2 regions of the Mycobacterium bourgelatii genome follow, and region 2 is predicted to be linked to the other one. Evidence: predicted binding sites of a transcription regulator. Region 2 holds the regulator's gene; the other holds the start of a gene.
What was found. The regulator LexA, encoded in region 2, represses DNA repair genes until DNA is damaged. The targets are predictions, from matches to a motif close to CGAACANNTGTTCG.
Positions count from the first base shown of each region.

Region 1 (12,221 bases), 1.9 Mb from region 2:
CCCTTAGTGCTCGCCTACTACTACTCGTCGTCGAGGTATGCGTCCGCCCACGCGCCAATGATTCGTCCCGCGCGCCGAGCCTGACCACGGGCGGTGAGTAGGTGGTCGGAACCCTCAAGAGACACGAAACTACGCGGGTGCCGGGCCAACCGGAAGATCTCGGTCGCGTTGCGGATGCCGACGGTGTTGTCGGTGGGGGAGTGCAGGATCAGCAGCGGCAGTCGCAAGGTCTTGATCTTGTCGTGCAGGTGGGCCTCGCGGACATCCTCGACGAATGCCCGCTTGAGGGTCAGCGTGCGCCCCCCGACCATCCACTCGGCACTGCCTTCGGACAGGCAGCGGTCGACGACGGCGTCGTAATGTTTTTCGACGTGGCTGGGGTCCACGGGTGCGGCCACGGTGACAACCGCGCGCACCCCCGGAGCCTGTCGGGCAGCGGCCAGTACCGCCGCGCCGCCCCACGAATGCCCGATCAGGATGTCGGGTGCGGTGTTTCGCTCGGCCATGAATTCGCAAGCCTTGACGATGTCGTCGACCTTCCCGGTGAACGACCCGTCACCCCAATCTCCTTCGGATCCACCGAGGCCCAGTGCATCGAAGCGCAGCATGCCGATGCCGTCCGAGGCGAGTTGCTTACAGATCCGGGATGCGGCCGGAGATTCCTTGTTCAGCGTGAAGCCGTGGGCAAACACGCCCCAGCCGCGCACGGCCCCTTCCGGCTTGTCGATGATGCCGGCCAGCATCGGACCCGTGGAGCTTGGGAACGTGACGCGCTCGCCCATGGGTGAGGTCTACCACCTCAGGGGCCGGGCGGTACAGTCTTGGACCAATGGCGTTACCGGAGACCATGTCACACCAGGTGAGGCAACGTTAAGTAGTCCCGAAGTGGCGACGACCCTGTGTGGCGAGATGCGCGAGTCCCCCGGCGCGTGGTTGTATAACACCGTTTATGAAATTGGCTAGGGGGAAGGCGCGAGACTGAGATCCCTGCTCTAAAGAACGGTGGTACCTCAATGGATCGTCGCAGCATGTTGTTGACGACCGGATTAGGCATGCTGGCAGCCGCGGCCGCGATTCGCGTGCCCGAAGCCCAGGCTCACCCCTCGCCGCCTCAAGCGCCATCCGCGGGTCCTTCCGGGCCCTACCTCTTCCATGACGAATTCGACGGTCCGGCCGGCTCGGGTCCCGATCCCAGCAAGTGGACTGTGCAAACCTGGCAGGACGACGTGTTCCCCCCGGTAGATGGGATTTACCGGGACGATCGCCGCAACGTTTTCCAAGACGGCAATTCCAACCTCGTGCTGCGGGCAACCAGAGAGCTAGACGGTTATTACAGCGGCAAGCTGCGTGGTAACTGGCGAGGCATGATCAACACCACCTGGGAAGCGCGGATCAAACTGGATTGCCTCAGCCCGGGTCTGTGGCCCGCATTCTGGACCGTAAACGAAGATCCGCTGCCCGATGGCGAAGTCGACATTTTCGAGTGGTACGGCAACGGCGAGTGGGCCCCAGGCTCCACGGTCCATGCGGCATCGAACGGGAAGACCTGGGAAGGAAAGTCCATTCCCGGTTTGGTGGACGAGAACTGGCACACCTGGCAAATGCGCTGGGATGAGGGTGGCTTCAAGTTCTTCCGTGATGGCGCCCAGTACTTCAGCGTTCCGCCGAAGCCCATCCACGTCTACGGCGGCGCTCCCGACGACTTCCGCTGGCCGTTCAACAATCCGGGTTACTGGATGACCCCCATGTTCACACTTGCCGTCGGTGGAGTCGGGGCTGGTGATCCCGCGGGCGGTTCGTTCCCGGCGTCCATGCTCATCGATTACATCCGCGTCTGGTAGCGGCTACCGCACCGCTTGGATGACCTGAACCAGGTTGAACTGCCACCGCTCAACTAGCCGGAACCCCAAGTCGCGCGGAACCGCAAAGGCGGGGGTCGCTCCATAGCGCGGACCCGGTGGCAGCGCGATGCCCTGTTCGTGGGCCGGCATTGACTTATCCGCCTCGGTGACGATCCACACGACCTTGCACTGACGCAGCGGGCCGGCGACGACCTCAGGTATGAGGTTGGTGTCGAAGACGTCATTGCGGTCGGTTGCTCGCTGCCAGAGGGTGAGATCGTCCAGTTTTCGATAGGTATCCGGGCGTGCCGCCAGCAACGGTCGCATTGGGGCAGGCATGAACGACACCGTGTCGTTCACCAGCAAGCAGTCTCCGGGTGCCGCCTTCGCATCGATCAGGTCGGCTACCTGGCTGTAATCCATGCCGTATTTTGCATACGGATTACGTTGTATACGAACATAATTCGGGGCAGCGGAAAGCGTGAACACGATGACTAGCACTACCGCGATCCATGGCTTGACCGCTACCGCGGCTATGCACACCCCGAGGATCAGTGCCACGGCCGGCGCGGTGAAGGTCAAGTAGCGGGGCGTATAGATCGGGTGGGCCACCACCGACCACATGACAATCAGAGCGGTCGGGATTACCAGCCACGCGAGCGCCATGATCAGCAGCTGGCGATCACCCTCCGTCGGTTGCCGGGACGAGCGCAGCCAGACGGCAACAGCGGCCACCGCGACCAAGGCCGACAGAATCGCGAACGGTGGGTTCCTCTCGAAATATTGCTGGACCGCGACGTCTTCGATCGTTCGGTGCCCGATAGGTGCGACCCAGCTGATCTGGTGCACTTGCCCGGCCACGACCGCCACGAACGGTGCGACGGCAGTGACTGCGGCGGCCGATGTAAGGGTGAACGGCAGCAAGACCATTCGTCGACGCTGATCGATGCAAACGAAAATGGCATACGCCACGAGCAGCAGCGCTAAATACACGTCGAGCACGATCGCCGCAGCCAGGGCGATGCCGTAAGTCAGCCATATCCATACGGTGTTACGCCGCACGGCACAGATGAGCAGGACCGTGAGCCAGGCAGCGGCCATCATCGACAGTGCGTATGGACGGGCTTCGATGCCCGCCCACGTGGCGCGGGGCAAAATCGCGCACAGAAATCCGGCGGTAACCGCGGCAGTGCGAGACGACAGTTGGTTGCCCAACACCACTACCCCCGCTGCAGTGCCTCCAACGGCCAGAGCGCTCGGTGCGCGGGACCAGAACTCGGTGGGCGGGAAAATCTGGAACCAGCAGTGCATGAGCAGGTAGTAGAGACCGTGGACGGCATCGACATTGCCCAACATGTGCCATAACTGGCCAAGGGACCGACTGTATGAGGCCGAGATCGTTGCGGCTTCGTCATACCAGTACGACGGCCGGCCGGCCCAGCCCATGCTGACTGCGGCGGCGAGCATTCCAACTAGAAGGGGCTCTAGGGGCCGCAGTGCGCCGCGGCGGCGTGGTGACGGAATCTGCTTCGCCGACTTACTCGTCATCGATGTAGGCGTCGGCAGCGGTCTCGCGTTCGGTCATGAGATCAGCTGCTTCGACGAGTCGTTGAGGTTGACGTGACACGCTCTCCCATGGGTCGAGGTCTACCACGCGCGCCGCTGAACCGACAGGGGAGTCCAAGTGATCAAGATCGTTTTCTGTCTCAGGCGTCTGCCGACGTTGTCGCCAGAGGAGTTTCACCGCTACTGGTTGGAAAGCCATGGGCCGTTGGTGCGTAGCTATGCGGCCGCGCTGGGGATCCGCCGGTACACCCAGGGGCATGCCATCGCCGATCCACGCCTCGGCGCCGCGGCCGCCGTGCGCGGCTGCGAGGTGCCGCCCTATGACGGCGTCGCCGAACTCTCTTGGGACAGTGTGGAAGACATGGTCGCGGCAAGTACGTCGGAGATAGGACGCGAGGCGGGCAGGGCGTTGCTGGAAGACGAACGGAAATTCATCGACTTGCCGAACTCGTCACTCTTTTTCGTCCGCGACCACGAAATCGTGGCGGAGCGGGCGGACCTGCCAGGCTCCTGATTGTCATCGCGCCTCGGCGCTGCTGTTGATCAGCGCCCGATTACCAGTGGGACAGCTCAACTGGGAGACGACCCGGCCCGCGCTTGATCAGCGTCATCATCGACCAGCCCGCTTTGTCAGCATCAAGTCAGTGGCGCTGGCTATAATCGAAAGTATGTTCGATTCCCAGTTGTCGATGTTCGACGACCCGCGGCCGGCGACGTCGCGGGGGCGGTTATCCGAGCGGGTGGTGCCCGAAGAGGCGTTGGCGTGGCTGGATGAGAGCCTGGTGCGGCGGGAGGCGTTGCTGTCCACGACCGCGGAGACCACGAAGTGGCTGGATCGGGTGCGGGCGGCGGCGCGGGTGGAGAATCAGGCCGCGGCCGCGCAGTTGGTGGCGATCGGGGAGTTGTTCGCCCAACGGTTCGCCGACTGTGGGTGTGATGAGGACTGGGCCATTGATGCGATGGCCGCGGTCGCTGCGGAGGTGGGGGCGGGGCTGCGGATCAGTCGGGGGCTGGCTTTGAGCCGGCTGCATTATGCGCGGGTGATGCGTGAGCGCCTGCCCAAGACCGGGGAGGTGTTTGGTGCCGGGGACATCGACTTCCGTGCTTTTATCACGATTGCCTATCACACTGATGCGATCGAGGACCCGGAGATCCTGGCCCGCGTCGATGAGCTGATCGCCACCAATATCAGCCGCTGGCCCTCGCTGACCAGGGGCCGGTTGGCCGCGCAGGTGGACAAGATCGTGGCCGGCCAGGACCGCGATGCGCTGCGCCGGCGCGACCAGCAGCACACGGATCGGCAGGTGTGGATCGGCGGGGACCAGGACGGCATCTCGCGCATCGAGGGATTCTTCCTGACCCCCGACGCCCACGCCCTGGACAAACGCCTGTCCGCGCTGGCGGGCACGGTATGTGCCCACGATCCGCGCAGCCGGGAGCAGCGCCGCGCCGATGCGCTGGGGGCACTGGCCGCGGGGGCGGACCGGCTGGCGTGTCACTGCCAACGCAAAGACTGCACCGCTGGTGGGAAGAAGCCGGCCTCGCCGGTGGTCATCCACGTCATCGCCGAACAGGCCACCCTGCAGGGCGCCGGCACCACCCCGGCCTGCGAGGTCCGCGCCGACGGGCTGATCACCCCTGAGCTGGTGGCTGAGTTGGCTCACACGGCGACCGTGGTGCCGTTGGCTCATCCCGGCGACACCGCGCCGGAACCGCATTATCGGCCGTCGGCGGGGTTGGCGGATTTCCTCAAGTGCCGGGATCTGACGTGTCGGTGGCCGGGGTGTGAGGTGTCGGCCTGGGACTGCCAGCTCGATCACACCATCCCGTATGCCCAGGGTGGTCCTACGCATGCGGGGAACATGAAGTGTTACTGCACTTTTCATCATTTGGTGAAGACGTTTGTCGGGTGGACCGAACAACAGCTGGCTGATGGCACCCTGATCCTGACGTCCCCGAGCGGGGACACCCACGTCACCACCCCGGGCAGCGCGTTGCTGTTCCCCAGCCTGTGCCGCGCGGTGGGGGGTATGCCTCGTCTCAAGGTCGAGGGCACCGAGGACTATTGCGGGCAGCGCGCCGCGATGATGCCCCGCCGGCGCCGCACCCGCGCCCAAGAGCGCGCCACACGGGTCAAGGCCGAACGTAAACGCAACCGCGAAGCCCGCGCCAAGATCCGCATCTTCAGCATGACCGGCGAACTCGTACAAGGCCCACCGCTGGACCCCGACGACGAACCACCACCGTTCTAGCGGCGGGGCGTCGTAAACACTTCATCTGCAGTCGCATCTGCAGCCGCAGCCGCATGGCCATCACCCGTACCAAAGGCACGGAGAGTCGTCGACGGTCCAATCCGTCGCTTTTATCGTTTCGAAAAATGGACAAACGGGAATGCGCGGGAAACCTTCCGGCGAAAGGAACCCGTCATGAGTTCGATCTTGCGATTCGTCGCTCCTTCCCTGGTAGCCCTGGCCACCGGCGCTGTCTTGTGTTCCCCGACGGCGTCGGCCGACGCGAACAGCTTCCTCAGCGAACTGCGAACCAATAACGTCATGCTTCCCGGCAAGACGCCGGATCAGGTGGTCGCGGCGGGTTACCAGACGTGCAGTGACCTACGCGGCGGGGCCTCCGTCCTCGACGAGATGAGCAAGGTCGAAAAGCAATACGGGATCAGCAACGGAACGCTGTTCGTCAGCGCCGCGACGACCAATCTCTGCCCAGACTTCGCCGGCTGAGCCACGGGGGGACCGACCCGATGTCCCGCTCTGTCCTCACGAAAGTTCTTGTTGCGTGCTGCGCAGTCGGGTTGGTGAGCACCGGCTGTAACAGCGGCAGCAGTACGAGCAAGCCGCCATCGGGTTCGAGCGTGCCAACCAGCACCAACATCGGCCAGCCCGCCGCTAGTGGAGCGTTGTTCGAAGTCGCCGAACCGTTCGGCAAGAACGTCAGCGGATCGGCCGTCGCGCAGCGCAGCGCCGCCATCATCGAGGCACTGAGTGCCGCCGGTGGCTGGGGGAACGGCAATGCTTTTCAGATCGACTTTTCGATTCCGATCTTCTACGCCGATCGCAACACGCCCCGTATGCAAGTGGTTGGCGCCGAGGAGTATTGCTTTGGCGGCCCCGACTGCGATCAAGTTCCGGCGCGAATGCCCGTGCCTCCCAACGCTTACATCGAGGGGTCGTCGGACCTTACCTGTGACCCGTCGGGCAATACCGAGGGCCAGGGCGACTGCCATCTGCTCGTGGTGGAACGCGACGAGCACAAGCTCTACGAGATCTACCAAGGCTCGAAACGGGACGATGCAATTGCGGCCGTGGGCTTTTTCGTCTGGGACCTGAACAAGTCCTATCCGGAGACTCTTCGTGGTGATCAGTGCACCAGCGCCGACGCCGCGGGATTCCCGATCGCAGCGCTGCTTCCGACCGCTGACGAAGTTGCCTCCGGCGCAGTGAATCACCCGCTTCGGTTCATCCTTCCAAACAGCCACATGCGCGAGGGGGTCTACGTGCGTCCGGCGACACACGCTGGCGGACCGCAGAATTCCGACCCGAATGCTCCGCCCTACGGTGTGTGGTTTCGGCTGAGGGCCGACTTCGATGAGTCGAAGTACTCGAAGTCCGAGAAGGTAATCCTCAAGGCGCTCAAGACCTACGGCATGCTGCTGTCAGATGGGGGTGAGATTCCGTTGACGTTCGCTGACGACCGTACGAACACCGCCAAGTGGTCGAGCCTCGGAATCAAGGCTGACTCCTTCAACCACATCGGAGTCGACCAGTTCGACGTCGTCGAACTCGGTCCCGACATCCCTCTCACGTACGAGTGCGTCCGCAACCCCTGAATCCTCGCGCCGGCGAAGTCACAGCTAGCACCTAACTCTGACTAACGAAGTACATGCATTGCGGCGTTAGGTTGTCTTTCGCGAGCCTAACGAAGCGTGGAAACGTAGCTCGCTAGCAAAGACAATTGGAGTAGCGTGGACATCGTAATCGGGCTATCGATGACACCTGCGGCAATCCGTATGGTGCTGGTTGATGGGGAAAACGCAGACGGCGTCACCGTCGAAACGGGCGAGCTTCGGGTATCGAAGGCCTCCGACTCAGCAACTAATCAAGTGGTGGCTGCAATCCTGGGTACGCAGGCGGATGCAAACGACGCCGGCCACCAGGTGGCCTCGATTGGGGTGACCTGGACCGACCAATTAGAGGCAGCCACGTTGCGCGACGCGTTGACCGCGCACCGTGTCGACAAGGTCATGCTGGTCTCGGCGTTCCTGGCTGCCGCGGCATTGGCCCAGTCGGTTGGGCAGGCGAACGGCTACGAGCGCATTGCCGTGCTGCTGGTCGAGCCCGACACCGCGACCTTGGCGGTCGTTGCCGCCGCCGACGGGGCGATCGATGACATTCACAAGGAAGCGCTGGACGGCCCCGACCACATGGCGCAGCTGGCTCGGCTCGCTAGGGAGGCGGAGGCTCTCGAGACGCGCCCTGAAGGCCTGTTCGTCATCGGCTCCGACGTCGATGTCGCTTCGATGAAATGGCAACTGCAGACGGCGACTTCGCTTGCGATAGTTGTTCCGGAGGAACCAAAGACCGCGCTTGCGCGTGGTGCGGCATTGGCCTCTGCCCACCCGTCAACGGTTGCCTTCTACACCGAAGCCATTGCGTCCGATCATGATTCGGCTACTGAACCGATATTTTCCGACGCGATGGCCGCCAGCGACGAGAAGCTCGCCTATAGCGAAATACCTGATGAGCATAAGGACACCGAGGCCTTCACCGTGGTGTTGGACACCGGTGAAGAAACCAGCATAATTGAGACTCCGCAGCAACGCAGACCGATGCTGCTGTTGGGCAGCATCGCGGCAGTGGGGCTCATCAGCGCGGTGGTGGCACTGGAAGTTGCACTGGCGCTTGGCATCCGGGATACCGCCGTAGCTGTGCGACAACTGCCGGGACAAAACTTCATCTTCCCGACTCAGCAGGGGGAACCCGTGCCGAATGTGTCGTCGGCGCCGTCGCCCAGGCTGATCCAGTTGGTCGTCCCAGAGGTAAATCCGGTGCCGGTTAACGGGTTTGCGCCCCCGCAGCTGCCCGTTGCCGGAGTACCGGCGGATGCGGCGGTGGCGATGCCGGTTGTCTTTCCGCTGCCCGCGACAATGCCGGACACCATCGTGCCGGGTCGGGTGTCGCGTAGCTACCCCGACTATCCGCTCCTCGTTCCGTTGCCGTTAGCGCCGCCGCGCCAGCCAACGGTTCCGGTTGCGCCAACTCTGCCGGTGTCACAGCCCTCGCCATCGTCGCCGGTTCCATCGACGGTGCCGGCGTCTTCGCCGTCGTCGCCGGTTCCGGCGTCGCCAACCCCGTCCTCGACGGTGCCGGCGTCTTCGCCGTCGTCGCCCGTACCGGCGTCGCCAACCCCGTCCTCGACGGTGCCGGCGTCCTCACCGACCTCGACAATTCCGGCGTCCCCGTCGTCGACCGTCCCGGCGTCTTCACCGACCTCGACGGTTCCGGCGTCACCGTCGTCCACAGTCCCGGCGCATTCGCCAACTTCGACGGTTCCGGCGTCGCCGTCGTCCACCGTTCCGGTGTCGTCGCCCGCGCCGTCGACGGTTCCGGCCTCGCCGAAGCCGTCAGCTACGGTCCCGGTGTCGTCACCCGCGCCCACGACGGCTCCGGTCTCCCCCGCACCGACAACGGTTCCGGTGTCGCAGCCACCGGCCACGCGTCCGCCAGTGTCATACCCACCGACTACCGTGCCGGTGGCCAACCCGCCGACGTACGTGCCGGTGGCGCCGCCTCCCGTGTCGATTCCAGAACCTCAAACCCCGGTTGGCGTTCCTGCGCCAGATACCCCACCGATTCCGGGTTCACCAGGTCTGGACACCCCGCCGGTGATTGGCGAACCGATCCCGGATAGCCCGCCGGCTCCCGGCTTGCCCGGGGGTTTCCCGGGGCTGGGTATTCCTCCGGTCATTCCCCTACCGCCGCAGTCGGTCCCAGCACCGGTGCAAGTGCCGTCGCCCCCGCTCGGGGGAGGCGGTGGGCCGCTCGGTGGCGGTGGAGTTACCCCCGGTGGTGGACTCTCGCCCGGTGGGGGACTTGCCCCCGGTGGGGGACCGTCTCCCGGTGGGGGACTGTCGCCCGGTGGGGGTATCGGCGGAGGTGGTCCCATCGGCGGTAGCCCGGGTGGCGGCTTGGGCGGCGGCTCCCTCGGCGGCGGTGGCCTGGGTGGCGGTGGCCTGGGTGGCGGTGGCCTGGGTGGCGGCGGCCTGGGTGGGGGTTCCATCGGAGGCGGCAGCTCGGGTGGCGGTTCGATCGGTGGCGGTTCCATCGGGGGCGGCAGCTCGGGTGGCGGTTCGATCGGTGGCGGTTCCATCGGCGGCGGCAGTTCCGGCGGCTTCAGTTCCGGTGGCAGCTCCGGTGGCAGCTCGGGCGGAAGTTCCGGCGGCAGCTCGGGCGGCAGCTCGGGTGGCAGCTCCGGAGGCAGTTCGGGCGGCAGTTCCGGCCGCAGCAGGTAGTCGCCGGTCCGACGGCGGCGGGACGTCGCTAAGCCAGCCCGGGCGCGTCAGCGTGGCGGCGGTACGCCGAAGGGGACTGGCCCCAGGTGTTCCTGAACGCCCGCGTGAATGAGCTCGCACTGTCGAAGCCGACCATGGTTGCTGCTTGAAGAACGGTCAGCTCAGGATCGGCGAGTAGTGCCGCGGCGCGCATCAGCCGGGCTTGTTGGGTGTACTCCCGCCACGTCATCTGCAAGTCGCGCTGGCACAAACGCCGCAGCGAACGGGGCGACATTCCGGCCGACGCAGCGGCATCTTCAATTGTTATGCGGTCCAGATTGTTTCGCGTATGTTTGAGCGCCGCCGCGAGCTGCGGATGATGCGTGGTGGGCAGGCTGAAGGGATGCTGCGCATCGAGAAGCTCGGCCAGCAGTTCGGCGAAACAGTGAAAATAGGCATCGGCCAACGCATCCGACGATGGTCGGTTTATGGGCCAGCGGGACGCATAGCGGATCATTTCGCGGAGAAGCGGCGACACGGCGACGATCCCGGCGCCGCGATGGCCGGGTTGAATGAGCATCGGATGCAGAAATATCGACACCGACCGGACCTGCGTGTCGATCGTGCTGACGTGTCCGAGGCCGGCCGGAATCCACGCGGCTTGTCGCGCGGACATGATGTAGGCGGAGGAGTCCGTCTCCACCTCGAGCACGCCCTGCAAGACGTACTCCAATTGGTGGAGATCATGCACATGTCGGGTGGTCGTCACCCGGTGACCTTCGTAGACGAATGATCCGGCGATGGGTCGACCACCCTGCCGCATGTCGACCATTTCCAGGTTGGCCGCTGCGGACAAGGATGTGGCCGTTCGTGCAGAGAAAGTCATTAGTCAACGATGGTACGACTAGGCATAGGACAAGCCGAGAGACATCTCACGAAGTTAGAAGTCAAGCCGCGAGTGTGAGAGGGGGTGGAAACGCCTGATGTTCGTTGTACCGTTGGCCAGTTTGCAGGCAGTGGTGGAGTTGGCCGAGGAACTTGTTGAACAGGTGTCGTTGGGCTTGGCGGTTCCAGTCTCCTGCGGCGCGGCGGGCATCGAAGTGGCGACGGGCACCCGGGGAACCGCGCAACGATGCCAACGCCCAGATCGAGCCGACCGCGGCCAGGCGCCGGTTTTTGATATGCCGATGTGTCACAACGGTTTTCTTTCCGCTGGCGCGGGTGATAGGGGCCGATCCAGCGAAGGCTTTCAACCCGCGGGCATCAGCGAAGCGGGCGCGGTCGTCGCCGATCTCGGCGAGCACCCGGGCGCCAGTCAGATTCCCAGGCCAGGGAAGCTGGTGATGATCGCGGCGTCCGGGTGCTGTTCAAAATGGGCGATCGCCGCCTCGGCCAGGTCATCGCCGGCCGCGCTCGCGGCCTCGAACTGGCGCAGCAGCGCGGCCAGCTGGATGCCCATCGCGTTTTCCACCATGGGTGGTTGGTGCAGGTAGGTGTCGGTGAACACGCTGCGCAGCCGCTCGACGTCACGGTCGAGGTCACGGCGGCGGCCGGCTTTGACCAGCAACCGGCGCAGCCGCGCCGGGTCAGTTTTGCAGCCTGCGTGGGGCTGGCGCGGCCGCCAGGATGGTGCGCGCGTCGGCGCGGGCCAGCCCTCCGCTGGGCAGGTCTGCGAAGGCCGCCAGCGCGGCCGGGTAGAAGTCTTTGAGCAGATCGCGGATCTGGTTGCCGATCTGCTGACGTGCCCACACGGCGTCCTGCTGGGCGCGCGCCAGTACCCGGATAGCCTGGGTCAGCTCGGTGTCGAGGGGCAGCCGGCGGTGGGCGTCGGGGTCGGTGCGGATGATGTTGGCCAACAGCACTGCGTCGGTGGCATCGGATTTGGCGCCCGAGAGTGCATACCGCGCCCGATACCGCGAGGCCGCCAACGGATTGATCGGATATATCGCCCGGCCGGTTTCGCGCAACGCGCCTACCCACAGCCCGCGGTCGGTTTCGATCCCCACCGGGATCGGATGCTCGGCGCTGTCGCCGACCTCGGCCAACAGGGTCAACAACTGTGCAAAGCCGGCCGCGTCGTTATCGACCCTCCCGCGGGCCACCACGCGACCGTCGGCGTCTACCACGGCGACATCGTGATGCGATGTGGCCCAGTCGATTCCGCAAAAAAGTTCCAAATTACCGCTCCTTCGATCACTCAACCGGTCACGAGCCTTGATGGGGTCACGCGGCGCCCTAATCGCAGGACTCGAAGGTCCGTCATCTCACTAGCCGTCCGTGACTCCAGCACACCACAGGGCCTCGTTCTTTCG
Region 1 is NZ_BLKZ01000001.1:144,229-156,449, forward strand. It holds gene G6N68_RS00620 (alpha/beta hydrolase family protein) at 21-782, opposite strand; gene G6N68_RS00625 (glycoside hydrolase family 16 protein) at 1,014-1,841, shown strand; gene G6N68_RS00630 (glycosyltransferase family 39 protein) at 1,845-3,365, opposite strand; gene G6N68_RS00635 (EthD domain-containing protein) at 3,526-3,921, shown strand; gene G6N68_RS00640 (HNH endonuclease signature motif containing protein) at 4,097-5,659, shown strand; gene G6N68_RS00645 (DUF732 domain-containing protein) at 5,834-6,142, shown strand; gene G6N68_RS00650 (hypothetical protein) at 6,274-7,248, shown strand; partial or broken gene G6N68_RS32285 (DUF7159 family protein) at 7,429-7,986, shown strand; gene G6N68_RS30035 (hypothetical protein) at 8,385-8,579, opposite strand; gene G6N68_RS30040 (hypothetical protein) at 8,613-9,134, opposite strand; gene G6N68_RS30045 (hypothetical protein) at 9,145-9,930, shown strand; gene G6N68_RS00660 (helix-turn-helix transcriptional regulator) at 9,959-10,795, opposite strand; partial or broken gene G6N68_RS00665 (IS110 family RNA-guided transposase) at 10,857-12,110, opposite strand.
Region 1: a site for LexA is predicted at 4,069-4,082, ahead of G6N68_RS00640 (HNH endonuclease signature motif containing protein). Genes of this name have one in related genera too.

Region 2 (12,221 bases):
TCATCGGCATCGAGTACGCATCGATGTTCGCCGCGCTGGGCACCAAGGTGACGGTCGTGGAGAAGCGGGCCAACATGCTCGAATTCTGCGACCCGGAGATCATCGAGGCGCTCAAATTCCACCTGCGCGACCTGGCGGTGACCTTCCGGTTCGGCGAGGAAGTGACCGCGGTCGACGTCAGCGCGTCGGGCACCGTCACCACCCTGGCCAGCGGCAAGCAGATCCCGGCCGAGACGGTGATGTACTCGGCCGGCCGGTCAGGTCAAACTGAGCACCTGGGGTTGGAGAACGCCGGCTTGGAGGCCGACAGCCGCGGCCGGATCTTCGTCGACAGCGAATTCCAGACCAAGGTCGACCACATTTATGCGGTCGGCGACGTCATCGGCTTCCCGGCGCTGGCCGCCACCTCGATGGACCAGGGCCGGCTAGCGGCCTACCACGCGTTCGGCGAGCCGACCGACGGCATCACCGAGCTGCAGCCCATCGGCATCTACTCGATTCCCGAGATCTCCTACGTCGGCGCCACCGAAGTCGAGCTGACCAGGGATGCGATCCCATACGAGGTCGGCGTCGCCCGCTACCGCGAACTGGCCCGCGGCCAGATCGCCGGCGACTCCTACGGGATGCTCAAGCTGCTGGTGTCCACCAAAGACCGCACGCTGCTGGGCGTACACATCTTCGGTACCAGCGCCACCGAGATGGTTCACATCGGACAGGCCGTGATGGGCTGCGGCGGCACCGTCGACTACTTGGTCGACGCGGTGTTCAACTACCCGACGTTCTCCGAGGCGTACAAGGTGGCCGCGCTGGACGTGACCAACAAGATGCGCGCGCTCAGTCAGTTTCTCAGCTGAGCAGCGGCGGAACGTGAGCTAGCAGGCGTCATCGAGACCGCTCGGCGCGGTGTCGCCGGGCCCGCCCGCCTCGGCGCGCGCCAGCAGCTGCGCGGTGTGCTCGTCGAACGGCGCCGAATACGAGACGTCGGCGGTGCATCCGCCGGCCTCGAAACCCCCGATCACCCCGGTCACCCGGGAACCGCGGACCCACGGCGCCCCGCTGGTCCCGCCGACCAACCCCTGACACTGCAGCGACGGGAACCCCTCGTCGGTGGTCCGCGTGCTGCCCTGGCAGGCGATCGGCTGGCCACCGACCCCGGCCGGGTAGCCCGTGACAGTCACCAGGCTGCCCGGGGGCGGTGCGGTGCTGAGGGTCAGTGCCGCGCCCGTTCGCTCCTCCAGCACGCTCTTGCCGGGGCCACGCACGCGGGCAATTGCATAGTCGGCGCGCGGGTCCCTACTGCCGGCCCAGCGCGGATCCAGGTAGACCTGTACCACGGTCCACCTGTCCGACGGCGCGGCGTCATTTTCGAAGGCAGGCACAAAGGTCAGCCGCGAGCCGCCCTGCAGACAGTGCGCGGCCGTCAACACCAGGTCGCCGGTGGCGGAATGCAGCACCGACCCGGTGCAGAAGTGCACCGGCTTGCCGTTCAAAAAGAGCGCGCCTACCCGCGGATCCGGGCTGACCGGCCCGGCGGCCCGGACGTGCGCCGGTTCACCGAGCTGGCGTACCGATGCGCTGGTCAGCGGCGCGCTGCCGCTGGACGCGTGATCAACCGGCCGGGCGCATGACGATGTCAGGAGCATCGCCACACCCACCGGCATACACAGCGCTGCCGTGACCCTTCGCATCGGTGCACATCATGCCGTACTTCACGGCACCGAGCGCGTTCAGCGGCTTCTGTTCACGCGGTCGAAATACAGGCTGGCGCAGCCGCGTTTTACCCCAGCAAAGGTGCCGAGGTTTTGCTGCTTCAATTATTGGTACCCCCGCATGGACTCACACTTATCGGGCACGCTGGAGACGACCCCCGAAAGGAGGCAAACCCATGACGCACGACGAATATCGCGATGAAGCGCAGAGTTATGAACCGGGTCAGCCCGGCATGTACGAACTTGAGTTCCCGGCTCCCGTGTTGTCGACGGCCGACGGCCGCGGACCGGTGCTGGTGCACGCACTGGAGGGCTTTTCCGACGCCGGCCACGCGATCCGCCTGGCTTCGGCGCACCTGAAGGAGGCCCTGGACACCGAGCTGGTCGCCTCGTTCGCTATCGATGAGTTGCTCGACTACCGCTCCCGGCGACCGCTGATGACGTTCAAGACCGATCACTTCACCAAGTACGAGGACCCAGAGCTCAGTCTGTATGCGCTGCGCGACAGTGCCGGCACCCCGTTTCTGCTGCTGGCCGGATTGGAACCGGATCTGAAGTGGGAGCGATTCATCAACGCCGTGCGGTTGCTGGCCGAGAAACTGGGGGTGCGCCAGACCATCGGGCTGGGCACCGTACCCATGGCCGTGCCACACACGCGTCCGATCACCATGACGGCCCACTCCAACAATCGGGACCTGATCGCCGGTTTCCAGCCGTGGATCTCCGAAATCCAGGTTCCTGGAAGCGCTTCCAACCTGCTGGAGTACCGGATGGCCCAATTCGGCCACGAGGTGGTCGGGTTCACCGTGCATGTCCCGCATTACTTGACGCAGACGGACTATCCCGCTGCCGCACAAGCGCTGCTGGAGCAGGTGGCCAAGACCGGGTCACTGGACTTGCCGCTGGCGGCGCTGGCCGAAGCGGCGGCCGAGATTCGGGCCAAGATCGACGAACAGGTCCAAGCGAGCGCAGAAGTCGCTCAAGTGGTGGCGGCACTCGAGCGCCAGTACGATGCCTTCATCGACGCTCAGGAAAACAGATCCTTGCTGGCAAACGACGAGGATCTGCCGAGCGGAGACGAGCTGGGAGCGGAATTCGAGCGCTTTCTGGCTCAAGAGGCCGAAAAGAAGTACGACGATGACGACAAGGCCTGAGACGTCGATGACGCCCCTGCTAACGCCGCTGCCGGCCCGACAACGAGGTTGCCGAGATGACCGAGCGAAAGCGCAAACTTCGCCCGGTGCGGGAAGTGACTGCGCCTTCGCTGCAGTTCCGCACCATCCACGGCTATAAACGCGCGTTCCGGATAGCCGGGTCCGGTCCGGCGATCCTGCTGATCCACGGCATCGGCGACAACTCGACCACTTGGACCTCGGTGCACGCCACCCTGGCCCAGCGATTCACCGTTATCGCCCCGGACCTGTTGGGCCACGGCAAATCCGACAAACCACGCGCCGACTACTCGGTTGCGGCCTACGCCAATGGCATGCGCGACCTGCTCAGCGTGCTCGACATCGAGCGGGCGACCATCATCGGGCATTCGCTGGGCGGCGGCGTAGCAATGCAATTTGCCTACCAGTTCCCGCAAATGGTCGAACGGTTGATCTTGGTCGGCGCCGGTGGCGTGACCAAAGACGTCAACTTCGTGCTGCGATTGGCCTCCCTGCCGATGGGCACCGAAGCGCTTGCGGTGCTGCGGCTGCCGTTGCTGCTGCCGGCGATCCAACTCGTCGGGAAGGTCGTAGGCCAAGCGGTCGGGACCACCCGTCTGGGACGCGATCTGCCGAACATGCTGCGGGTCCTCAACGACCTGCCTGAGCCGACGGCGTCGGCGGCGTTCAGTCGCACGTTGCGCGCCGTGGTGGACTGGCGTGGGCAGATCGTCACCATGCTGGACCGCTGCTATTTGACCCAGGCCATCCCGGTGCAGATCATCTGGGGCAGCCACGACGTGGTCGTCCCCGTCCGTCACGCCGAGATGGCGCATGCCGCAATGCCCGGGTCCCGGCTCGAAATCTTCGAGGGCTCTGGGCATTTCCCGTTCCATGACGACCCGGCCCGGTTCATCGACGTGGTCCTCGGCTTCATCGACACCACCGAGCCTCCGGAATACGATCAGGCGGCGCTGCGGGAATTGCTGCGCACTGGCGGCGGCGAAGGAACGGTCGCCGGTCCGGCCGATACCCGTGTGGCGGTGCTCAGCGCGATCGGTTCCGACGAACGCAGCGCAACCTGAGTCCTAGCAGCGCAATCTGAGTCGTAGTCGTACCGTCGAGTCATGAGCATCGACGTAACCGTGCTGCGCGTTTTCACGGATCCCGACGGGAACTTCGGCAACCCGCTCGGCGTGGTCGATGCCAGTAAGGTCGCACCCCGCGACCGGCAGCGCCTGGCGGCCCAATTGGGTTACAGCGAAACCATATTCGTCGATCTTCCTGGCACCGGTGCCACCACCGCGCACGCCACCATCTACACCCCCCGCACCCAACTGCCATTCGCCGGCCACCCGACCGTCGGGGCGGCTTGGTGGCTACGCGAGCAAGGGACACCGATCAAGACGCTGCAGGTGCCCGCCGGCGTCATCCAGGTCGGGTATGAGGGCGATCTGACACGCGTCAGCGCACGCGCGGAATGGGCGCCCGAGTTCACCATTCACGATCTCGGAGCGGTCGATGCGCTAACGTCCGCGGACCCCGCCGACTTTCCCGATGACACGGCGCACTACCTGTGGGCGTGGACCGATGAATCGGCCGGGGCGCTGCGGGCCCGCTTCTTCGCGGCCAATCTGGGTGTCGAGGAAGACGAAGCAACCGGTTCGGCGGCCATTCGAATGACCGATTACCTCAGCCGCGATCTCACCATCACTCAGGGCAAGGGCTCGCTGATCCACACCAGTTGGAGCCCCGAGGGCTGGGTCGGCGTGGCCGGCCGAGTCGTCGATGATGGTGTGCGACAGGTTGACTGACACCCGAAGGCGTCACTCCGTGCGCTGCAATACGGCACCGAGGTGATGCTGCAATGGTTGTCCAACCGCGCTCATCCGCACTGAGTACGACAGTTCGCCACCGGCGATTCGGAACGAACGCCCGAGTGCGGTCACCTCTTTGGCGGTGGGCGAGAGACCGACGTCGGCTGTGGTCGTCTCGATTTCGATGACGCCGTCGTCGCACGAATACGTGCCGACCTCGATTTCGGTGATTCCGCTCGGGTGCGCCAGGATCAACTCGACCTGGCCCGGTTTCGGTACCCGCAAATACCCTGTCTCGGCATGCAAGGGCTTACCGTCGGCTACCGCCTTGGTCTTTTGCCCGTACACCAGGAACGGCTTGCCGACGTGGGCGAACACGACCTCTTCGAGGTACTCGAACGACTCGATCGTCGGGTACTCGCCTCTGCCGCGGCCCGCCCAGGTACCCAGGAGCGGCGCCAATGCTTGAACATCAGGGTGCAGTTCGGGAGCCACCAGGTGAGCCTAGCGGCCCACCAACGCTCAGCTGGACGACGTGGTGGAGGTCGACACCTTGCGATGCGCGCGAAGCGCTTGGATCTCACGCTCGAAGTCGTCGGCCGACGAAAAGGACCGGTACACCGAGGCGAACCGCAGATATGCGACCTCGTCCAGTTCACGCAAGGGACCGAGAATGGCCAAGCCGACCTCGTGGCTGGGCACTTCCGGGGATCCGGCGGCCCGCACGGTGTCTTCGACCTGCTGTGCCAACAAATTCAACGCGTCGTCGTCTACTTGACGGCCCTGACAGGCTCGGCGCACGCCGCTGATCACCTTTTCGCGACTGAAGGGTTCGGTGACGCCGCTGCGTTTCACTACGGCCAGGATCGCCGTCTCCACCGTCGTGAATCGTCGACCACACTCCGGACACGACCGCCTACGCCGAATGGCTTGGCCCTCATCGGTTTCCCGCGAGTCGATTACGCGCGAGTCAGGATGGCGACAGAACGGACAGTGCATCGCCGCTCCTTCGCCGTATCCGGATATCCGTGGACGTCTAAGAGCGTACTCGCGTACCGCCATACACGGCCTCGCGTACGACACGGTCGGTCAGCCGACCGGAGCGATAAGCGTCTGACCAGCGGACAGCGCCGACGAGTTCAAGGCGTTGAGCTCGCGAATCCGCTCGACAACCTCCCGAGCGGGTGCGTCCGGCGCGACCCGAGCCGCGACGTCCTTCAGGGACTCCCCCGGCTCGACGCGCACCACGGCGAGCGTGTCCGGCACGCGGCCAGTCGCGTCGGACGAGCCGCCGTTGACCATGCCGCCGAAGTTCGCCACCGCGCCCAGCCACAACGTGATCAGCCCGGCAAGCAGTGCCAGCCCGACCGTGGTCAGCGGCGTAACGGGCCGCCGGCGGTGCGGCGCCCTCGACACCGCGACGCCGGTGCCGCGGTAGCGCAAGGGAGCTCCGGCCGGCCGAGACGGGCCCGGACGGCGTGTCCGCCCAGCTCCGACCCTTCCCGCCCGCGGCTCGTGCACCGGGCGGGACGGATTCCAGGTGCGAGACGGACCTGCGTAGATGAGAGTCATGGCGGCTTCCTCCGGACAACTGCTTAATCGCTCGTGTGTTCGACCTTGTTCGACCTTGTTCGACCATAGTCGCTCAGGTGTTCGATATCCGAACATTTGAGCGATGCGTGTCGCACGGGCAAAACGCTAACCCACACCACCGACAAGTTCGGTTCGGTCGCTGTGGGTCCCATGAACGCCGGATACCCGGACGCGCCGAGAGTTACACACTTGTGATTCAGGTGCTCAGGCGCCGGATCGTCGACGTGCGACACGCGGTCGAACACATGTTTGATTCTCGTGCGAGGTGGGGCTAGAGTTCATTTCCATGAGCGACAGCAACGACACCTCAGGTACTGGCGCGCAAGGCGGACTGCATGCGGTTGATTCGACGTTGACCGAGCGTCAGCGGACCATCCTGAATGTCATCCGCACCTCCGTCGTGAACCGCGGATACCCGCCCAGCATCCGGGAGATCGGTGATGCGGTCGGCCTGACGTCGACCTCGTCGGTTGCTCATCAGTTGCGCACCCTGGAGCGCAAGGGCTACCTGCGTCGTGACCCGAACAGGCCGAGGGCGGTAGATGTCCGCGGCGCCGACGACGGCGCTCCGACGGGGCCGGTGACCGACGTGGCTGGGTCAGATGCGTTGCCGGAACCCACTTTTGTGCCGGTCCTCGGACGCATTGCGGCCGGTGGGCCAATCCTGGCCGAGGAAGCAGTCGAAGACGTTTTTCCGTTGCCGCGTGAGTTGGTCGGCGAAGGCACGCTGTTTCTGCTCAAGGTGGTCGGTGACTCGATGGTCGAGGCGGCGATCTGCGATGGTGACTGGGTGGTCATACGGCAGCAGAACGTCGCCGACAACGGCGACATCGTCGCGGCCATGATTGACGGGGAGGCCACCGTCAAGACCTTCAAGCGCGCGGGTGGTCAGGTTTGGCTGATGCCGCACAACCCCGCCTTCGATCCCATTCCCGGTAATGACGCGACCATCCTCGGCAAGGTCGTCACGGTCATCCGCAAGATCTAGCGTCAATCCGCTCGGACGAAGCCGTTGGCTCGCGCGGCTTCTTCGCTGATGAACCAGAGCTCGGCAAGTGTGTCGTGATACAAGGGGCTGCTCGGCGTGTAATACAACCCGAAGCGGGCACTGGCCTTGATCGGATAGCCATTGGGTGGCCGGTACGGGTCGTCTTCCAACGGCAAGTGGATGGTCGGACGCACCGCCGCCGTGGGCCCTGCCGCAGACGCCGTGGCAGGCTCCGACACCGGGTTCAGGGCCGGTTCGTGGCCGTCTGACAGCGCGTATTCGTCGTCGTCATCATCATCGGCGGCCGCATGCCGTCCCGACCGAGCTCGCGGTGGCTTAGGCGCCGGCGGGCCGGTGTCGGGAACAACGATGTCAGGACCTGACGACTCACCGGCACTCGAAGGCTCACCGGCGGCGCCGCCGCTCGTCGGGTAGGAGGTGTCCGGAACCGCTTCGCCCAGGCTCTGGGACTCGTCGGGCCGGTCTGGGACGCCACCATCGGATACCGGGGCCTCCGGGACTTCGGGCTCCTCCTCGAGGACCGGCGACTCGTCGGCACCGGCACCGGCATCGGTCTCGACCTCGGTCAGAACGCCATAAGGAATGGGCGTGGTGTCCACCGAGTCAGGGTCTTCGTCTTCGCGAGGGTTCGCGTAGTCGGCCACGACGTCGTTGCTGTGCGGTTCGGACTCGACATCCTCGTCCCTACCGCCATGGTCGAACAACCCGACCCCGGCTCCAGCACCGCGCGGCCAGCTGACTCGCTGCGCGACCCCGGTCTCCGGCGCGGCTGGTTCCTGCGGACGCTGGTCCTCGGGCGCGAAGTGCTCGGAGCCGAAATCGCCCTCCTCTCGCGATCCCCAGTGCCCGTCGGGAGCGGCGTCATAACCGGCAACACCCTCGTGCTCGTTCGGGTGCTCATGTTCGTGTTCGTGTTCGTAGTGGCGGTCGAACTGGTCGTACGCCGCGGGCTCGCCGGCGGCGGCGCGACGCCTACGCAAGCTGAGCACCACCAGGACGAACATGACGATGAGCAGCAGCACCGGCAGGACCGCCACGAGCCACCACCAATGCCAGGTGAATTTCTTGTCCTGCGGGGCCGGTCCCGCGGTGGCGGGCGCGTTCTGCCCCGTCACCTGCACGCCAGACAGCGAGGGCGCGAGGTTCGCCGGGTCGGTGGCGAAGGAGTTCTTGGCGCGGTTCCAGGAAATCTTGCCGCCGGTGAACTTCTGCGAGATGACGTCGCCGTCCACGCTTTGATCGCCGACCGGAGCGCCGAGCGTGCCCGTGGGTCCCTTTAGTTTGTCCCAGGCGGCCTTCATGGCTCCCCGCACCACGAATGCCCCGTGCTCGGGGGTCCAGAAGATCACCGGTTTGTCAGCGGCCGAGAATTCGGCGATCCGGCTGGCGGGGGTGATGCCGCCGTCGGCCTCGTTGCTGGTCGGGAAGCCCAGATCGCTGCTGACGGGCCCGCCGAGCGACTCGTACTTCTGCAGGATGGGACCTTCGACGGCATTCGCCCCGGTGGCGGGACTGTAGAAAATCTTGCCGCCGTTGAAGTCCTGGGCGATCCCGTCACCGCCGATGGGATACTGACCGCCCTTTTTGGCCCCTAGCGGGCCCGCTGCGCCACCAGCGGCGCGCCACGCCATGTTGATGGCCGCCGTGGGATCGAGCGCTATCTGCAGGTCTTTCAGTTGGTCGGCCAGGTTCGCCGGATCGGTGCTGAATTCCTTGGTCTTCCTGTTCCAGGAAATCGTTCCGCTGGTGAACTTCTGCGAGGCGACGTCCCCGTCATAGCTTTCGTCCGCAATCGGAGCCCCCAGGAGCCCGCCCGAGCTGCCGAGTTTGTCCCACGCAGCGTTGATCGCGCCACGCACGACGAATGCGCCGTGATCGGGCGTCCAGAAAATCACCGGGTTGTCGCTGGCGGCGAAGGTGCCGACCCGGCTGTCCGGTCCGGCGAGGCCGGGAACTTCGTTGATGGTCGGGAAACCCAGGTCACTGTTGACCGGGCCGCCAAGGTCCTCGTATTTGTCCAGGATCGGGCCGTACAAGTAATGAGCGCCGGTGTCCGGCGTGAAGTACATCTTGCCGCCGTCGAACTCGAGGGCGAATCCGTCCCCGACGGGGTAGACGTCGCCTTTACGCGCGCCGAGCGTGGACGTGTCTCCCCCGGCCTTTTCCCAAGCGGCCATCATTGCGGCCTCGGCGTCGCCGATGGGAGACGCCGATGCAATGGGCGCGGTGGGCGCCAGCAATACAGCGGTCATCGCCGCAGCCACCAAGCTGAGCAGCGCACGCCCGACCACCCTGCTCACTTGACCTCTCTGCCCGTTCACCAAGCCTCCCAGCCGACGCCCCAGCTGCATTTCGCATAGTCGCCGGGCTCGCATAACTTTGCTCTAGCGAACGAGAAATGCGAAGTCAAATCGTAGATATTACGGAAACGGATATCTAGCCGATGTCGAAATGATGCCGGGCTGCGGCCGTGTCGCGAGAAAGTGAAGTGCGCCCGGTCGGGTGGTTGCACTACCGTGCCGGAGACATCTAGCCCACTGCCGCCGCGGGAGGAAGCCCAGCGCAAATGGGTGTTTCCGGACTTGCCTGGGGCCTCACGATCGCCTTGATCGCGGGTCTGATGTTGTTCGACTACACGGTCCAGGTACGCAATACGCACGTGCCGACGTTACGTGAAGCCACAGTCTGGTCAACGTTCTATATCGGCGTTTCGATCGTGTTCGGTATCGGGGTGGTGATCTTCGGCGGCCCGAACATGGGTGTCGAATACTTCGCGGGCTATCTGAGCAACGAAGCGTTGTCCGTTGACAATCTGTTTGTCTTCCTGGTAATCCTCAGCAGCTTCGAGGTGCCTCGCGTCGCGCAGCAGAAGGTGTTGTTATTCGGTATCGCGTTGGCTCTCGTCGCGCGCACCGGATTCATTTTGCTCGGCGTCGCCCTCATCGAGAACTTCAATTGGGTGTTCTACCTGTTCGGTCTGGGCTTGTTGACCATGGCGATCAGCCTGGCGAAACCGGAAGAGCCCGAAGGACGCAACGCCGACAACGTCATGATCAGGTTGGCTCATCGCTTTTTGCGGACCTCGGAGCACTACGACGGCGGCCGATTCCTCGTCGTCGAAAACGGCAGGCGGGCGATGACTCCGCTACTGGTGGTGATGTTCGCCGTCGGCGGCAGCGATCTGCTGTTCGCCTTCGATTCGGTGCCGGCGATGTTCGGATTGACCCAGAACGTGTTTCTGGTCTTCGCCGCGACCGCCTTCTCGCTGATGGGCCTGCGCCAGTTGTACTTCCTTGTCGACACTCTGCTGGATCGGCTGGTGTACCTGTCGTACGGGTTGGCGCTGATTCTCGGTTTCATCGGTGTGAAGCTCGTCCTTCAGGCGTTGCACGACAACAACATTCCGTTCATCAACCACGGCAAGCAGGTCGCGGTACCGGAAATCAGCACGCAGATGTCGTTGGTCGTGATCGTCATGGTCCTGACGATCACCGCGTTGGTCTCGATCGTCTCAAGTCACGGTCGCATGCCGAACTCCGTGGGCTCCGCAGCTTATCCCAGCGAACGCGAGGCATAGTTTGCCGCGCTGGGTGGCAGCGGAATACGAGATCGATTCGTTGGCAACGAAATTCGCAACAACTCACAACAGGAACGCGAACTGCGGGCGCTGTTGCAACGTATCCGCGACGGGTACGACGCGTACAACCTCGAGAATTAGACCCCGAGGCTGCGCCCGACGATCTCCTTCATGATCTCGGTTGTGCCGCCGTAGATCGTCTGCACCCGGGCGTCGAGATACGCACGGGCAACGTTGTATTCGCGCATGTAGCCGTATCCGCCGTGTAGTTGCAGGCAGCGGTCGATCAGGTGGACCTGCTTCTCGGTGGAGTACCACTTGGCCATCGCGGCCTGTTCGGCGGTCAGCTTTCCTTCGAGGTGCAGTGCGATGAACTGATCGACCATGATGCGCACCACCGTGGCCTCGGTGGCCAGTTCGGCCAGCACGAACCGGCTGTTCTGGAAACTGCCGATCGGCTTGCCGAAAGCCTTGCGCTCCTTGGTGTATTGCAGCGTCTCTTCGAGCACGGCCTCCATGGCGGCTGCGGCCATGACCGCGATGTTGATCCGTTCCTGGGGCAGGTTCTGCATCAGGTAGATGAAGCCCATGCCTTCTTCACCGAGCAGGTTTTCCACCGGAACCTTGACGTCGGTGAACGACAATTCGGCGGTGTCCTGCGCGTCCAAACCGATCTTGTCCAGGTGGCGACCGCGTTCGAAGCCCTCCATGCCCCGCTCGACGACCAGCAGACTGAACCCTTGCGCACCCTTGTCCGGGTCGGTCTGGGCGACGACGATCACCAGATCCGAGTTGATCCCGTTGGTGATGAACGTCTTTGACCCGTTCAGCACGTAGTGGTCACCCTGCTTGACCGCACGGGTCTTGATCCCCTGCAGGTCGCTACCGGTGCCCGGTTCCGTCATGGCGATAGCGGTGATGATTTCGCCGGTGCAGAACTTGGGCAGCCAACGCTGCTTCTGCTCCTCATTGGCCAGGTGCAGAAGGTACGGGGCGACGATGTCGTTGTGCAGGCTGAATCCGATTCCGCTGAAGCGCCCGCGGGTGGTTTCCTCGGTGATGATGGTGTTGTAGCGGAAGTCGGGGTTGCCCCCGCCGCCGTACTCCTCGGGCACCGCCATACCGAGAAATCCCTGCTTACCGGCTTCCAGCCAGACCCCTCGGTCGACGATCTTGTTCTTTTCCCATTCGTCGTGATAGGGCGCGACGTGCCGCTCGAGGAAGCTCCGGTAGGACTCGCGGAACAGATCGTGCTCGGCTTCGAAAAGTGTGCGCTGGTATTTGACGGCGCTGCCCATGGATGACCTTCCGGAAATAAAAACTGGTTTCCCCGAATATACCAACCGGACGGTTGGTAGAGACTCG
Region 2 is NZ_BLKZ01000001.1:2,089,674-2,101,894, reverse strand. It holds gene sthA (Si-specific NAD(P)(+) transhydrogenase) at 1-854, shown strand, start outside; gene G6N68_RS09335 (trypsin-like serine peptidase) at 873-1,688, opposite strand; gene G6N68_RS09330 (proteasome assembly chaperone family protein) at 1,886-2,863, shown strand; gene G6N68_RS09325 (alpha/beta fold hydrolase) at 2,920-3,945, shown strand; gene G6N68_RS09320 (PhzF family phenazine biosynthesis protein) at 3,988-4,674, shown strand; gene G6N68_RS09315 (peroxynitrite isomerase) at 4,687-5,172, opposite strand; gene nrdR (transcriptional regulator NrdR) at 5,200-5,676, opposite strand; gene G6N68_RS09305 (LysM peptidoglycan-binding domain-containing protein) at 5,767-6,249, opposite strand; gene lexA (transcriptional repressor LexA) at 6,557-7,258, shown strand; gene G6N68_RS09295 (LGFP repeat-containing protein) at 7,261-9,630, opposite strand; partial or broken gene G6N68_RS09290 (TerC/Alx family metal homeostasis membrane protein) at 9,846-10,997, shown strand; gene G6N68_RS09285 (acyl-CoA dehydrogenase family protein) at 10,994-12,154, opposite strand.